Regions from separate parts of the Rhizobium sp. BG4 genome, predicted to be linked through region 2. Evidence: riboswitches for the same ligand, from Rfam matches in the RefSeq annotation. Region 2 holds a riboswitch; each other region holds the start of a gene.
What was found. A riboswitch is a leader RNA that binds a small molecule or an ion and turns the genes downstream of it on or off. The one in region 2 is predicted to bind thiamine pyrophosphate.
Positions count from the first base shown of each region.

Region 1: linked by a shared signal. The riboswitch ahead of thiM (hydroxyethylthiazole kinase) and the one ahead of F2982_RS26460 (ABC transporter permease) in region 2 are both predicted to bind thiamine pyrophosphate.
Region 3: linked by a shared signal. The riboswitch ahead of thiB (thiamine ABC transporter substrate binding subunit) and the one ahead of F2982_RS26460 (ABC transporter permease) in region 2 are both predicted to bind thiamine pyrophosphate.

Region 1 covers NZ_CP044126.1:558,143-562,992, reverse strand. Annotated here, with positions in the region: gene thiD (bifunctional hydroxymethylpyrimidine kinase/phosphomethylpyrimidine kinase) at 1-482, opposite strand, end outside; gene thiE (thiamine phosphate synthase) at 479-1,114, opposite strand; partial or broken gene thiM (hydroxyethylthiazole kinase) at 1,111-1,913, opposite strand; TPP riboswitch at 1,967-2,063, opposite strand; partial or broken gene ugpC (sn-glycerol-3-phosphate ABC transporter ATP-binding protein UgpC) at 2,105-3,165, opposite strand; gene F2982_RS22685 (sugar phosphate isomerase/epimerase) at 3,188-4,042, opposite strand; gene F2982_RS22680 (ROK family transcriptional regulator) at 4,077-4,850, opposite strand, start outside.
Region 2 covers NZ_CP044126.1:1,367,238-1,372,087, reverse strand. Annotated here, with positions in the region: gene minD (septum site-determining protein MinD) at 1-9, opposite strand, end outside; gene minC (septum site-determining protein MinC) at 43-795, opposite strand; gene F2982_RS26465 (ABC transporter substrate-binding protein) at 927-1,865, opposite strand; gene F2982_RS26460 (ABC transporter permease) at 1,897-2,637, opposite strand; TPP riboswitch at 2,747-2,849, opposite strand; gene F2982_RS26455 (outer membrane protein) at 3,000-3,629, shown strand; gene F2982_RS26450 (hypothetical protein) at 3,789-4,034, shown strand; gene F2982_RS26445 (sugar ABC transporter substrate-binding protein) at 4,105-4,850, opposite strand, start outside.
Region 3 covers NZ_CP044125.1:1,956,994-1,961,843, reverse strand. Annotated here, with positions in the region: gene F2982_RS10040 (thiamine diphosphokinase) at 1-652, opposite strand, end outside; gene F2982_RS10035 (MarR family transcriptional regulator) at 695-1,222, opposite strand; gene F2982_RS10030 (MDR family MFS transporter) at 1,338-2,873, shown strand; TPP riboswitch at 2,930-3,042, shown strand; gene thiB (thiamine ABC transporter substrate binding subunit) at 3,095-4,117, shown strand; gene thiP (thiamine/thiamine pyrophosphate ABC transporter permease ThiP) at 4,117-4,850, shown strand, end outside.

The DNA.
Region 1 (4,850 bases), 800 kb from region 2:
GCCTGCTGCTGCATGGCATCGCGGTCTTGGGCATGATCCTCGCCGAGCAGCGCCGCCGCTTCGGGCAGGTTCGGCGTCAGCATCGTTGCCAGCGGCAGAAGGCGGTCGGTGAGCGCGCCGATCGCGGCGATATCGAGGAGGGCGGCGCCGCCCTTGGCGATCATCACCGGGTCGAGCACCAGCGGGATGCCGCGATGCGGATGCAGCGCATCGGCAATCGCCTCGGCAATCCCGGCATTGGCGATCATACCGATCTTGACGGCATCGACACGCACGTCGGCGAAGACCATGCGGATCTGCTCGGCGACGAAATCCGGAGAGACGGTCTGCACTGCGGAAACGCCGGTGGTGTTCTGCGCAGTCAGGGCCGTCAGCACGGCCATGCCGTATGTGCCGCGGGCCGAGAATGCCTTGAGGTCGGCCTGGATGCCGGCGCCGCCCGATGGGTCGGAGCCGGCGATCGAGAGAACGTTGCGGATCATTGTCCTGCCTTTCTGATGCGTTCGGCGATTGCAGCCGTCGCCGCTTGCGGATCCGGCTGGCCACAGATCGCCGAGACGACCGCAAGCCCTTCCGTGCCCGTTGCGAGCACTGGCTCCACATGTTCCGCCTTCAGGCCGCCGATTGCCACCGAGCGAACCGGGCAGACACGAACCAGCTCCGCCAGACCTGCGATGCCGATCGGTTGCTTGTGATCCGGCTTGGTCGCCGTCGCGAAAACGGGGCCGATCCCCGCATAGTCGACGATGGCGGGATCGACGGCTGCGGCAAGCGCATGCGTCTCGACCGAGAGGCCGAGGATCATATCAGGGCCGATGCGGCGGCGCGCCTCGGCGGCGCCGAGGTCCTCCTGGCCGATATGCAGCCCATCGGCGTTGAGCGCGATTGCCGCTTCCACATCGTCGTTGACGACAAGCAGTGCTCCGCTTCCTGACAGGACCCGCTGCAGTGCCCGGCCCGTCTCGATCATCTGCCGGGTAGTCGCCGTCTTGTCGCGCAGCTGCACGATGGTCGCTCCACCTGCAACGGCTGCGCGGGTTGTTTCGGCAAGCCCGTACCCGGAGCAGAGCTCCGGGTCGAGGACGAGATAAAGGGAGAGGTCGAAGCTCTTCACGCCTGGCTGATCCTTGCTGCGGCGTCGAGTGCCGGACCATCGAGCGCGGCAAGCGCATCGAGGAAACGCCAGGAGAAGGATCCGGGCCCCTTGGCTTCCTGTGCCGCCTGTTCGCCGGCGACGGCAAACATTGCGAGAGCGGCAACCGTCGCATCGAAGGTCTCGTCAGAGGCGACCGCGGCAAACGCGCCGGTCAGGCAGGTCAGCGAGCAGCCGAGCGCGGTGATCTGCGGCATCAGCGGCGAACCGCCGGAAATGCGAACGGCGCGGGTGCCGTCGGTGACGAAGTCGACCGGGCCGGTGACCGCGACAACGGCGCCATATTGCGCCGCGATGCTGCGGGCAGCACCTTCCGCCTGCTCGACGGGATCGCGGCTGTCGACGCCCTGGCCACGGCTTTCGCTGCCGGCCAGCGCGATGATTTCGGATGCATTGCCGCGGATGATCGCCGGTTGAGGTGGAGAAGTGCCGCGACGCTTTCGCGGCGGAAGCCGGTGGCGTAATGCGCCACGGGGTCGAGAACCCATGGCTTGCCGTTGCGCGCGGCAGCCTTCGCCGCCTGTTTCATGCCGCTGACCCAGGCGGGCGAGAGCGTGCCGATATTGATGGTCAGTGCACCGGAGAATGCGGCGAATTCACCGGCTTCCTCTTCGGCATGGACCATGGCGGGCGAGGCGCCCGCGGCCAGCACGACATTGGCGGCGATATTCATCGCGACATAGTTGGTAATGCATTGAACGAGTGGCGGCGCGGCGCGCAGCGCGGTCAGCAATTGCCCGGGTGATCTCGAAGTCGTCATCTTGCGTCCCTTTTGGGGCGGGGCAAGACGCGGGAGGCCAGGCACATGGAAGCGAAGGGCCTCGAGCGACTCCCTCCGCCAGCATTATCTGGTTCAGGTTCGAAGGGTACTTCTCAGCCCGCCTTTCGGCGAACGCCCCTGTCTCTCAACACCACGGTCATCGCAAATTATCGGCGGCTTGTCACGCCCTATCAGTTAAGCCGGGCTTCCCCACTGGCGATGCGCTGCTCATCGGCGCCGAAGAGATGTACGGCATCGTGAATGGGCGCCACCTTCAGGACATCGCCGGGTGCAGCCCTGATCCGCTCGCGGAAGACGCAGCTGATCGTCTGCGCGCCGAGCCGCGCAATCACCAGTGTTTCCGATCCGGTGGGCTCGACGACGACGGTGGTGATCTCGATGCCATTGGGTCGAGTTGCAAATGCTCCGGGCGGATCCCGTAGGTCACCGCGTCAGCAGGCCGACGGTCGCTCGGCAGGGTAATGCCATCCTCGGTGCGGAAGCCCGTATCCGTCATGCTGCCCTTGATGAAGTTCATCGCGGGCGAGCCGATGAAGCCGGCGACGAAGAGATTGTTCGGCCGGTCATAGAGGTCGAGCGGCGAGCCTGACTGCTCGATGCGGCCATCCCTCATGACGACGATCTTGTCGGCCATGGTCATCGCTTCGATCTGGTCGTGGGTGACGTAGATCGTTGTCGTCTGCAGCCGCTGGTGCAGTTCCTTGATCTCGGAGCGCATCTGCACGCGAAGCTTGGCGTCGAGATTTGAGAGCGGCTCGTCGAACAGGAAGACGGCGGGATCGCGCACGATCGCCCGGCCCATGGCAACGCGCTGGCGCTGGCCGCCGGAGAGCTGCTTCGGATAGCGTTCGAGCAGGCTTTCGAGGCCGAGGATCTTTGCGGCATTGCCGACCCGCTTGTCGATCTCCGCCCGCGGCATACGCTTCAGCCGCAGCGAAAATCCCATGTTCTTGGCGACCGTCATATGCGGATAGAGCGCGTAGTTCTGGAACACCATGGCGATGTCCCGGTCCTTCGGCGCTAGCTCGTTGACGACATGCTTGCCGATCTGGATCTCGCCCGACGTGATGCCTTCAAGCCCGGCGATCATTCTGAGCAGCGTCGACTTTCCGCAGCCGGACGGTCCGACGAGGACGACGAATTCGCCGTCGCGGATATCGACCGAGACACCCTTGATGGCCTTGAACGCGCCGTAGTCCTTGCGAGCATTATTGACTGAAACATGAGCCATTATCGTCCTCCCCAGGCTGCGATCAAAGCTTGTCCAAGACGGTTCTGAGATAGCCGAGGCCGACGCGTTCGCCCTCCTTGCGAGTTTCCAGGTCCTTGCCCGGCCAGCCATAGGCGGCGTCCTCGTGCTCGATGGAAATCGTGCCGTCGAAGCCGTAGCTGCGCGCCTGCTTCAGGAACCTCGACCAGTCGAGCAAGCCGAGGCCCGGCAGCTTGTACTGCCACCAACCCTTGCCGTGATAACCGACGGCCTGCAGCGCGGTCGCATCGACCGCCGTGTCCTTGGCATGCAGGATGGCGATGCGATCCTTGACGGCATCCAGCGCCAGATAGGGATCGATACCCGTCCGCAGAAAATGCGAGGGGTCGAATTCGAGCGCGAAACGCCGGTCGGGAATGCGCTTGAACAGCTCCTCGTAACCCTTTGGCGTCGTACCGACGAAATTGTCCTTCGGTCCCGGCCAGTTCTCGATTGCAAAGGTAAGGCCGCTGGACGCGGTCTCGGCGATCAAACCGTTCACATAGGTTGCAAAATCGTCATAGTTGACGTCGTCGCTGGCATCGTCGTTGCGCCCGGGAAAGATGACGAAAACCGGCACGCCGGTTTCGCCGATCGCCTGGGCGAATTCGGCGGTGCGCGAGCGCAGATCCTTGCGCTTGGCATTATCGGCGTCGAGCTGGTTGCCGAAATAGGTGATCGAGGAGACGAAGAGATTGCGCTCGCGGGCAAGCGAGACGGCGGCCTTTACCCTGTCAGGGGTCTTGATGTGCCCGCCGACATCGATCTCGATGGCATCGAAACCAGCGGAAGCTGCGAAATCCACCACTTCTTCAAGCGGCCGGTCGTTGAACGTCGACGTATAGAAACCGATCCTCATCAAAATCCTCCCATGCGCCGCCGCAGCGGCCGTGCTAATTGTTCAGGCGATCCATGTATTTCAGCGGTGAACGGGTACGTTGAACCTCATCCGATGACGCCAGCATCAGCGCCGCGGCCATCGGCATGGCGGCCGCCCCGATCGCCGAGGCATCCTCGCCGAGCGAGGCGCGGTGGATCGAGGGCAGGGCGCCGTCGCTGGCGTCCAGATGCTCATGCACATAGCGCAGCAGCTCGTCGATCATGCGGATCGGCAGCCGGCCGCCGACCAGGATGGCGTCGGGATCGACGATCATGCCGACATGGCGGACGGCGACCGCAAGATGCGCGCTCATCTCCTTCAGCCACTGCGAGACCAGCCGCTTGCCGCGGGCATCGAGCGTCAGGAGATCCTGGGGCACGCTGACCTTGATGCCATGCTCCGCGAGGAACTGATAAAGGCAGAAGAGCGAGAAGATCTCGCCGAGCAGGCGCACCTTCTGTGTGCTTTCATCCTTGCCGTCGGCGATCGGCACCCAGCCGATTTCACCGCTGAGGCCCATCGCACCGCGATGGCCGTTACCGTCGAGAACGAGACCGCCGCCGGGGCAGGCGTTGACGGCGATATAGAGGAAGCTGCGGCTCTCGGCGCCGAGCCCGTAATCGAGCTCGGCCAATGCGGCAGCGTTGGTTTCGTTTTCGATGAAAACAGGATGCTGCGTCAGATCCTCGAGGGCAGCGCGCACATCGAATTCCATCCATTCCCAGTAGTTGGCAGGCCTGCCGGGGAAGGCGATTTCGCCGAGCCAGTCGGGCATCGCCAGGCCGAT
Region 2 (4,850 bases):
CTTACCCATATCCCCTCTCCTGCTCCTGAACCAATTCGTCTGTTAAATGAGCCGCGATGCCATGATCGCGTCGTTTTCGAGCCAAAGCTGCGCGGAGTGGCCGCGCAGGTCCGCGGGCAGATCGTCCGCGGTCTTGTAAATGCCGTCGATCGCCAGAAGCTCGGCTTCGAGCTTGCGGCAGAATATGCGCGCCGATGCATTGCCGACCGAGCCCGCAAGCGCCCGGCCGCGCAGCGCGCCGTAAATATGAATGGAACCGCCGGCGATGACTTCGGCGCCCGAGGCGACCGAACCGATGATCGTCACATCGCCTTCCGGAAAGATGATCGACTGGCCGGAGCGGACCGGCTCGTGCAGCACCATCGAGGAGAGCGGCGCGCGGGTGATCACCTGCGGCGCCACGACCTGTACCGGCTCTTCAGCCTTCGGTGCAGCGCCCTTCACAGGCGCAGGCGCCGTTTCCGTCACCTCGACATCCGGCGCCGGGCGGCCGCCCGTCATGCCCGGAGGCATCGTCGCGTCAAGCTGCGAGGGACGCGCGCCTTCGATCCCCATGATCCGCACATTGCGCTCGGCGAGCGCCGCAATCATCGATTTCAGCAGCGCCCGGTCGGCCTGCAGGTCCGAAACGTCGAGAACCACGGGACGCCCCAGGAAGAATCCTGCCGAGCGCGAGGCCAGATCGTCGAGCCGGACCAGCCACTCCTCGAAGGGCAGATCGGGCGTCAAAACGACCGCCAGGAACGAACGGCCTTTGATACGGATGGAGCGTGCGTCGGTTAACACATTAGCAATCTTGGTTAATTTTTGATTGCTTCGGTGTAGCTGCTTCGTGGTTAACAAATAGTTAACGCGGGGCTCCCGGCCGGTACATTCGGTTAACGGCCGGGGGGCTTTGCAAAGGGCCGTGGCAGACGCGCCACAGACTACCTTATCTCGACGGCGAGGTCCTCGACCTTGGGCGCCGTCTTGACCAGTCCCATCTGTTGCATGAAGGCGCCGAAGCGCTCGTAGCGGCCGGTATCGAGAGCGGCGGGGCGCTTGGCGAAGCGCGGCAGCGTGTCGAAAAAAGCCTTGCGGTTCAGCTCGTCGTTGAGATCAGGATAGGCCTTGATGAACATCTGCCAGGCGTCATCGGGGTGGTTGGTGATGAAGACGGAGGCCTGCTCGATCGCACCGAGGAAGCGCGGCAGACGCGAATCGGCAACCGAATCGCGATGGGCGATGAAGATCAGTTCGTCATAGGGCGGCACGCCGTTTTCTTCCGGATAGAAGGCCTTGCCCTCGTGACCCTCGAGCTTCATCTGCGTCAGCTCGAAATTGCGGAAGCCGCCGACGGTCGCATCGACCTTGCCCGCGATCAGCGACGGCGAGAGCGAGAAGTTGACATTGACGAGCTCGACATCGTCCTTCTTGAGACCGGCATTTTCGAGCATCCGCTTCAGCATCGCATCCTCGAAACCGGTGACGGAGAAGCCGACCTTCTTGCCCTTCAAGTCGGCCAGGCTCTTGATCGGCCCGTCGGCCAGAACGGTCACCGTATTCAGCGGCGTTTCGACCAGCGTGCCGATGCGGACGATCGGCAATCCGGCTTCATGATCGAGATAGAGATTGGGCTGGTAGTGGATGCCGATATCGGCCTGCTTGGCGGCAACGAGACGCGGCACCGCGGAGGGGTCGGCGGGCGGAATGAGGGTGACATCGAGACCGGCGGCGGCGAACAGGCCCTTCTCTTGTGCGATCACCATCGGCGCGTGGTCCGGATTGACGAACCATTCGAGCATGACGGTCAGCTTGTCGTTGGCGAAGGAGGGCGATGCGAGGGTCGCGATCGCAAGGAGAGTGGCGGATATCAGACGCAGCATGTTTGCTCCATGATTATGCGGGAAGAAGAAGTCAGTCCGTGGTGGCCCATGGGGTCCAGCCGGAGGTAAGCCTGTCGACGGCGACGCGGCAGATAACGGTCATGGCGGCGAGCACGGCCATGGCGGCAAAGACCATGTCCGTCTGCATGCGGGCATTGGCCTGGACCATGACGAAGCCGAGGCCGGACGACGCCCCGACCCATTCGCCGATCACGGCGCCGAGTGGCGCGAGGGGTGCAGCGATCCTGAGGCCGGAGACGAGGGACGGCAGGGCGAGCGGCAGGCGGATCCGCATCAGCGTCTGCCAATGGCTGGCCTCTGTCAGCGATACCGCATCGAGAATATCCCGCTCGGTGCGGCGCAGCCCGTCGGCAAAGGCGGAGGCGACGGGAAAGAAGATGATGATCGTCGCCATGGCGATCTTCGAGGCAATGCCGAAACCCAGCCAGATAACCAGGATCGGCGCCAGCACGAAGACCGGGAAAGCCTGAAGGATCAGTACCATCGGCCAGACGAGCGTGGCGGCCGCCGGAAAGGCGGCGAGCGCGAAGGCGACGGCCGCGCCCGATATGGCGCCGCAGAGCAGGCCGAGGACGATTTCGAGCGCCGTCGTCAGGCTCTGCTCAAGCAGGAAGAGCGGCTGCCTGCCGAAGACGGCGACGACGTCGGCAGGCGACGGCAGAATGAAATGCGCGGGCGCGAAGATCCAGATGGCCGCCTGCCAGAGAGCGATCAGCAGGGCCACGCCGCCGAGGGCGTTGAGCGGACGCATCGCTAGGCCTTCGCGCGGGCCGGATGCGGGAACGGAAAGACAGACATGGCGAAGCGATCTCCAGACAGAATTGGAGATCCAGGCAAAGCGAAGAAGAAGGGGAGATGCCGCCGGCATCTTGTTCCGTTCCTACGCCGGCATGACCCGGATCAGGTTCAAGGGTCCGGCTCACCGCCATCTCAGCATCGTCAGATGCTCCCCTCGGAATGGGCGGAACCTGTCGTTTTCCCGGCCTGAAGTCAATGGCGCATCTGTCGCAGGCCGGTCGCCAGTCTTGTATTCCGGGGTCTCAGCTACAAAATTAATTAGAGACTTTTGGATCAGGCACCCTACTTGACCCTTAAGCATTAGGGAGACCGAATATGAAATTCGTTATTCTCACCGCGCTGGCTGCCTCACTTGCCGGCATTTCCGCTCAGGCCGCGGACCTGACGCCGCCGCCCGCCCCTGGCGAGCCCGAAGCGATAACACCTGTCTTCACCTGGTCCGGCCCCTATATCGGCGCCGAGGGTGGCTATAGCTGGAACACCTTCGATCCTTCCGGGGCATCGGATGTCGATGCCAATGGCGGCATTCTCGGCGTCTTCGGCGGCTATAACTATCAGTTCGACAACAACTGGGTTGTCGGTGTCGAAGGTGACGTCCTGCACAACTGGAACAAGGAGGATGTAGCCTTTGGCTCGGTCGAGACGACCTGGCAGGGCTCGGTTCGCGCCCGCGTCGGCTATGCCTTCGACAATGCGCTGATCTACGGCACGGCCGGCTGGGCAATCGCCCGGGCCGAGGCCAATCCGGATGTCGGGCCAGACGAATCGGATACGCTGAACGGCTGGACCATCGGCGCCGGCATCGACTACGCCTTCACCCAGAATATCTTTGCCCGCGGCGAATATCGCTACACCGATTACGGCAGCGGCAATTTCGGCGCGGCTGGCGGCGATTTCGACCTGAACCAGAACACGATCATGATCGGCGTCGGCGTCAAGTTCTAGGCGCCACCCATCTCCCCAATGTAAGGGCACGCCTTCGTTCGGCGTGCCCTTTTCTATGATCGCCGGTACGCTTTCCAACATCTCGTGGAAAACCGGAACACCGTGTTGCACTAATTTAGGACTTCGACAAAAGTCATTCCCATCATGAGGAATGCTCACATGCTGTCGGGTCTCGGAACAATCACCATCACGGACGAGAACTATAGTGAGCATGTCGCTTTCGAACTCGGAGAGCGCGATGGCCTGCTTTTCGGCGGCGAGGAAGTGCTGCGCAGAGCGCAGCGGGCCAAGAAGGTCTTCCTGTTTCTGCTGACCTCGCGGCGCGAATTGCGCATCCGCATAGCCAATGTCGAGCATAGTTGCGCCAATTTCGTCGTCATCAGCGAGCCCCTGCCAGCCGCCTGACATGCGAATGGCCACGATGGCCTGAGCGCATCGTGGCCGTCCTGACACCGCCCGTGAGGCAGGCCGCGCCTTAGTTCAGATGCTCGAAATCCGCCATGTTCTTCTGGGTGACAAGCTGGAAGGGGATCCAGACCTCGCGGTCGAGCTTCTCGCCCTTGATCGCCTTCATCGCGGCATCGATCGATCCCTTGCCCTGGCCCTTGGCATCCTGGAACACGGTGACCTTGAGATCGCCTGTCTTCATCGCCTGCAGCGCCTCGGGCGTCGCGTCGATGCCTGAGACGATGATCTTGTCGGTCGAGGCGCCGGCGGCCTTCAGCGCCGAAATCGCGCCGAGCGCCATCTCGTCATTATTGGCGATGATGGCATTGAATTCGACGCCCGATGTCAGCCAGTTGGAAACCAGATCGGCGCCGTTGACGCGGCTCCAGTTGCCGACCTGCTCCTGGGCGACGTTGATGCCGCTGCATTCAGGCGTCTTGACGACATCGTGGACGTCCTGCGTGCGCTGGCGCGCCGCCTGGCTGGTGAGGTCGCCGATCATAATGACGACATTGCCCTTGCCGCCGAGCATGCGACAGACTTCCTTGGTCTGCAACGTGCCGGATTCAGTTTCGTTGGAGCCGACGAAGGCCTGCTGCTTGCCGAGCGTGTTGAGGTCGGTCGGCTGGACATTGACATAGATGAGCGGAATACCGGCATCTTCGGCAACCTTGCTCAGAGCCGGCGTACCGTCGGAATCGACGGGGTCGACGATGATGGCAGAGACGCCGCCGGCGGCAAAATTCTTCACCTGATCGAGCTGCTTGTTGACGT
Region 3 (4,850 bases), on a different replicon from region 2:
CTCCGGAAAGATCATAAGGGCGGGCAAGGATGATCGCGCGGCCGCTGCCGAGCGTGAACCGGACCTTGCCTTCCGCCACATTGGAAATGGTACGCGATGAGCCGAAAGGCAAATGGAAATCCGAGAGCGGATAGCGGGCATTCTCGATGAAGAGCCCGCGCAGCTCGCTGAACCCGGGGACGGAAAACAGGCTGTTCTTCGGCAGATCAAGCTCGATGGTTCCGGCAAGAAGCGGAACCGCTTCCTCCACCCCTGAGGTGAGCAGCAGGTCGAAACCCTCTTCTGCAAGGCTGACGGCGTAAAGCAGATGCTGAAGCGCATGGTCGGAGCGCTCGCCCGCCAGGGCACCAGCTAGGATCAGCCTCTTCGCCCCACGCGCAATGGCTTCCGAGACGGCGATCTCGCCATCCGTCGAGGCTTTGGCGGCCGGGTAGGGCTGCTTCGGCACATCGGGAAAGGCGCCTTCGAGATCAGGCGCCGTGGAATCGAAATCGCCCACCCAGAGCTCCGGCACGACGCCGAGCTCGGCCGCATGCCGCATGCCGCCATCGGCCGCGATGAAGCGGCTACCGGCAACGGCGCTGCGCAGCCGTTCCGTCGGCGTCAGCTCGCCGCCAAGCAGGATGGTGAAGGTGGTTTCCGTCATGGGCATTGCCCATAGCGCAAAGCAGGGGTCGAGGGAAAGGGGCAGGGTTCAGCCGGGCGTACCCTTGTCGCGCCGTTCGAAGGCTTTTTCATAGCCGTCGATGAAGCGCTCATAGAGTGCGGCGAAGGCATCGACGTCCTTTTCGCTCCATCCGTCGAGGATTTCGCCGATCAGCGCCATCTTCTGCGCACGGATTTCAGCAAGCAGCCGCTGGCCGATCGGCGTCATTACCACGACGATCCGGCGCGCATCGGCCTGCGATGCCGCGCGGCGAAGAATGTTGCGGCTGACCATGTCGGCAACAACGCGGCTGGCGCGTGACGGATCGATGCGCAGCATCTCCGCGATCGTCCCGACCGTCACTTCGTCAGCCGGCTGCGCGCGGCGTACGGCATCGAGCACATCGAGATGCGATAGTTCGAGATCCGGCGCAACGCTCTGGATCGCAAGGCGCCCGATCAGCCTGCGGCCCGTCATGAGCTTCATGCGGGTCATGCTCTGGCCAATGCTCAAGACGCTTTCGCTTTCCAGCGACAGGGGATCGAGCTCGTGAATTCGGGCGGGTTTCTCGTTCATGCGGCGAGCATAACAGAAGGCTTGCGGGAAGGAAACATGCCTGCGTCATTCAAGTGTCATTGACATTTATATGCTTTTGTCACATAAATTGGCGATCAAGATCGGAACTGTCTTCATGGATATGCAGCTTGCCTCCCAGCCGCTCGTGACGGATCCCCGCCGCAGGCTTATTCTCTTCCTGTTTCTGATGACCGCGATGTTCATGGCAACGCTGGACAATCAGATTGTCTCGACGGCGCTGCCGACGATCGTGGGCGAATTCGGCCATCTCGAGCGCTTCGGCTGGATCGGCTCGGCCTATCTCCTGTCGCTCAGCGCCGTGATGCCCGTCTATGGCAAGCTCGGCGACCTCTTCGGCCGCAAATATGTGATGATGACGGCGATCGCGATCTTCACCGTCGGCTCGGCTGTCTGCGGTCTGGCCATCTCGATGAACACGCTGATTGCCGCCCGCGTGCTGCAGGGCCTCGGCGGCGGCGGCATCATGGTGTCGATCTTCGCCGTCAATGCCGACCTTTTCGAGCCGCGGGAGCGTGCCCGCTACCAAAGCTATTCCAGCCTCGTGCTGATGGCCTCCAGCGCCATCGGCCCCGTTCTCGGCGGCATGATGAGCGATCTGTTCGGCTGGCGTTCGATCTTCCTCGTCAACGTCCCCATCGGTTTCGTCGTGCTTATCGGCTTGGCGCTGATGCTGCCCTACCGCAAACCGCATCGCCGCCCGAAGATCGATTATGCCGGTGCCCTGCTCTTGGCGATGACCACCACCAGCATCGTGCTGATGGCCGATGGCAGCGAGCTCTTTGGCTCGATCCTTGCGCCGCAGAGCCTTGGCATCATCGCCGCAGGCGTTGTCTGCGCCATCGCCTGGGTCTTCGTCGAGCGCCGCGCCGCCGAACCGATCGTACCGCTGTCGCTGTTCCGCAACCCGACCTTCCCGCTTCTCCTGATCATGTCGATTACTGGCGGCGGGATCGCCATCGGCATGGCCAACTATTTCGCGCTCTTCCTGCAGACGACAACAGGCCTCTCGCCCTCGCATGCCGGCCTGCTCTTCATCATGCTGACCGGCGGCCTTGTCTGCGGTTCGTTGTTTGCCGGCCGCACCATCTCGCGCACCGGCCGCTACAAGCCCTTCGCCATCGCCAGCCTCTCCTGCAGCGCCATCGCTTTCGCGCTCCTGACACAGGTTCATGCGGGTACCCCTCTGCCCATCATCGGCCTGCTAATGGCTCTGCACGGCATCGGCATCGGGCTTGCACAGCAGGTGCCTATCATCGGCGTTCAGAACGCGGCTCCGGCCCGTGACGTCGGTGCTGCAACGGGTTCGGTGACGCTGTCGCGCATGGGCGGCGCCTCGATCGCCATCTCGATCTACGGCGCGATCATCGGCTCGCAACTCGCCAAGGTCGGCGTCTCCATCCCGGGTGTCGCCGATATCGAACAGCTGACGCCGAAGATGATGGCGGCATTGCCGGAAGCCAGCCGCCAGGCGGTGGCCGATGCCTATTCGGCAGCCTTCACGCCGCTCTTCATGACGTCCTGCGCCTTCGCCCTGATCGGCCTGATCGCGGCGTTTTTGCTGAAGCCGGTACAGCTGCCGCGCCACGGCGAGGCAAAGAATTCTGCGGCTGCAGCTGAAGCAGCCGAGTGACCTGATGAGGGCGAGCTTCGCCCTTGTCATAAAGCCGTCATCGCTATACATCTGCCAACGCTCTAACGGGGTGCCTGTGTCCGAAAGGACATCTGGCTGAGAGGCTGCAAGCCAACCCGCGGAACCTGATCCGGTTAACACCGGCGGAGGGATTAGATGCGCGCGTGACACCAGGCACCGCCCTTTTCCCGTGAAACAACTTGTATAGGAGGAGGCGCGCCATGCCCGGCCGCAAACCATTGATCGCAATTTTCGCCACGGCGCTTCTCGCCGTTACCTCGGCCATCGCTCCGGCCCAGGCCGCAGACAAGACGCTGACGGTCTATACCTACGAAAGCTTCACCTCCGAATGGGGTCCTGGCCCCAAGGTGAAGGAAGCCTTCGAGAAGACCTGCGCCTGCACCGTCAATTTCGTGAGCGTCGCCGATGGCGTCGCCCTTCTCTCACGCCTCAAGCTCGAGGGCGCCTCGACGAAGGCCGACGTCGTGCTCGGCATCGACACCAACTTGATCACCGAAGCCAAGGATACGGGCCTGTTTGACGCCAGCGGCGTCGATACCAGCGCCTTGAAGGTACCCGGCGATTTCAAGGACGATGTCTTCGTTCCCTATGACTACGGCCACTTCGCCATCATCTACGACACGCAGACGGTAAAGAACCCACCGAAAAGCATGCAGGAACTGGTCGACGGCGACCCGTCGCAGAAGATCGTCATCGAGGATCCGCGCACCTCTACGCCGGGTCTCGGCCTGCTGCTTTGGGTGAAGTCCGTTTACGGCGACAAGGCGCCGGAAGCCTGGGCCAAGCTCAAGAACCGCATCCTGACGGTCACGCCCGGCTGGTCGGAGGCCTATGGCCTGTTCACCAAGGGCGAGGCGCCGATGGTGCTCTCCTATACGACGTCCCCGGCTTACCACATGGTCGCTGAAAACACCGACCGCTATCAGGCGGCCGCCTTCTCCGAGGGCCACTATATCCAGATCGAAGTCGCCGGCCTGCTGAAGAACGCGCCAGACAAGGATCTTGCCCGCGACTTCCTGAAGTTCATGGTCACCCCCGGCTTCCAGGACACGATCCCGACCAACAACTGGATGATGCCGGTCTCGGCGACATCCACGCCCCTGCCGGATGCTTTCGGCAAGCTCGTCAACCCCTCCAAGACTTTCCTGATGTCGCCGGATGACGTCGCCAAGAACCGCAAGGCCTGGATCGACGAGTGGCTTGCGGCGATGAGCATGAACTGATGCTGCAGACGGCGGCGGAACGGCGAAATGCATTGGCGGGCGGCGCAATTGCGCTCGCCGCCATCCTGCTTTTCATCGGTATCGCTGCCGTTTCGCTTGCCGCCTCCGGCGGGGGCGCTGCCTTTGCCGGGATCATTTCCGATCCCTATATCCTCCGCGTCCTGCGCTTCACGCTGCTGCAGGCAGTCCTCTCCACGCTGCTATCGGTTTTCCTGGCGATCCCTGTCGCGCGGTCGCTCGCCCGCCAGCCGCAATTTCCCGGCCGCATCTGGATCATCCGGCTGATGGCGGTGCCGATGGGACTGCCGGTCCTGATCGGCGCGCTCGGCCTGATCGGCATCTGGGGCAGGCAGGGCCTGCTCAACAGCGCGCTGACGAAACTCGGCCTCGCCGAACCCGTCAGCATCTATGGCCTGACCGGCATTCTGCTTGCCCACGTCTTCTTCAACCTGCCGCTCGCCTGCCGGCTGATGCTTGCCGGTCTTGAACGGCTGCCCTCTGAATACTGGCTGATGGCGAGCAATCTCGGCATGCGTCAGCGCGCCATCTTCCGTTTCATCGAATGGCCCGCCATCCGCGGCCTGATCCCCGGTATCGCGGGGCTGATCTTCATGCTCTGTGCCACCAGCTTCACGCTGGTGCTGACGCTCGGCGGCGGTCCTGCGGCAACGACGGTCGAGGTGGCGATCTACCAGTCGCTTCGCTTCGATTTCGATCCCGGCCGCGCCGTCGC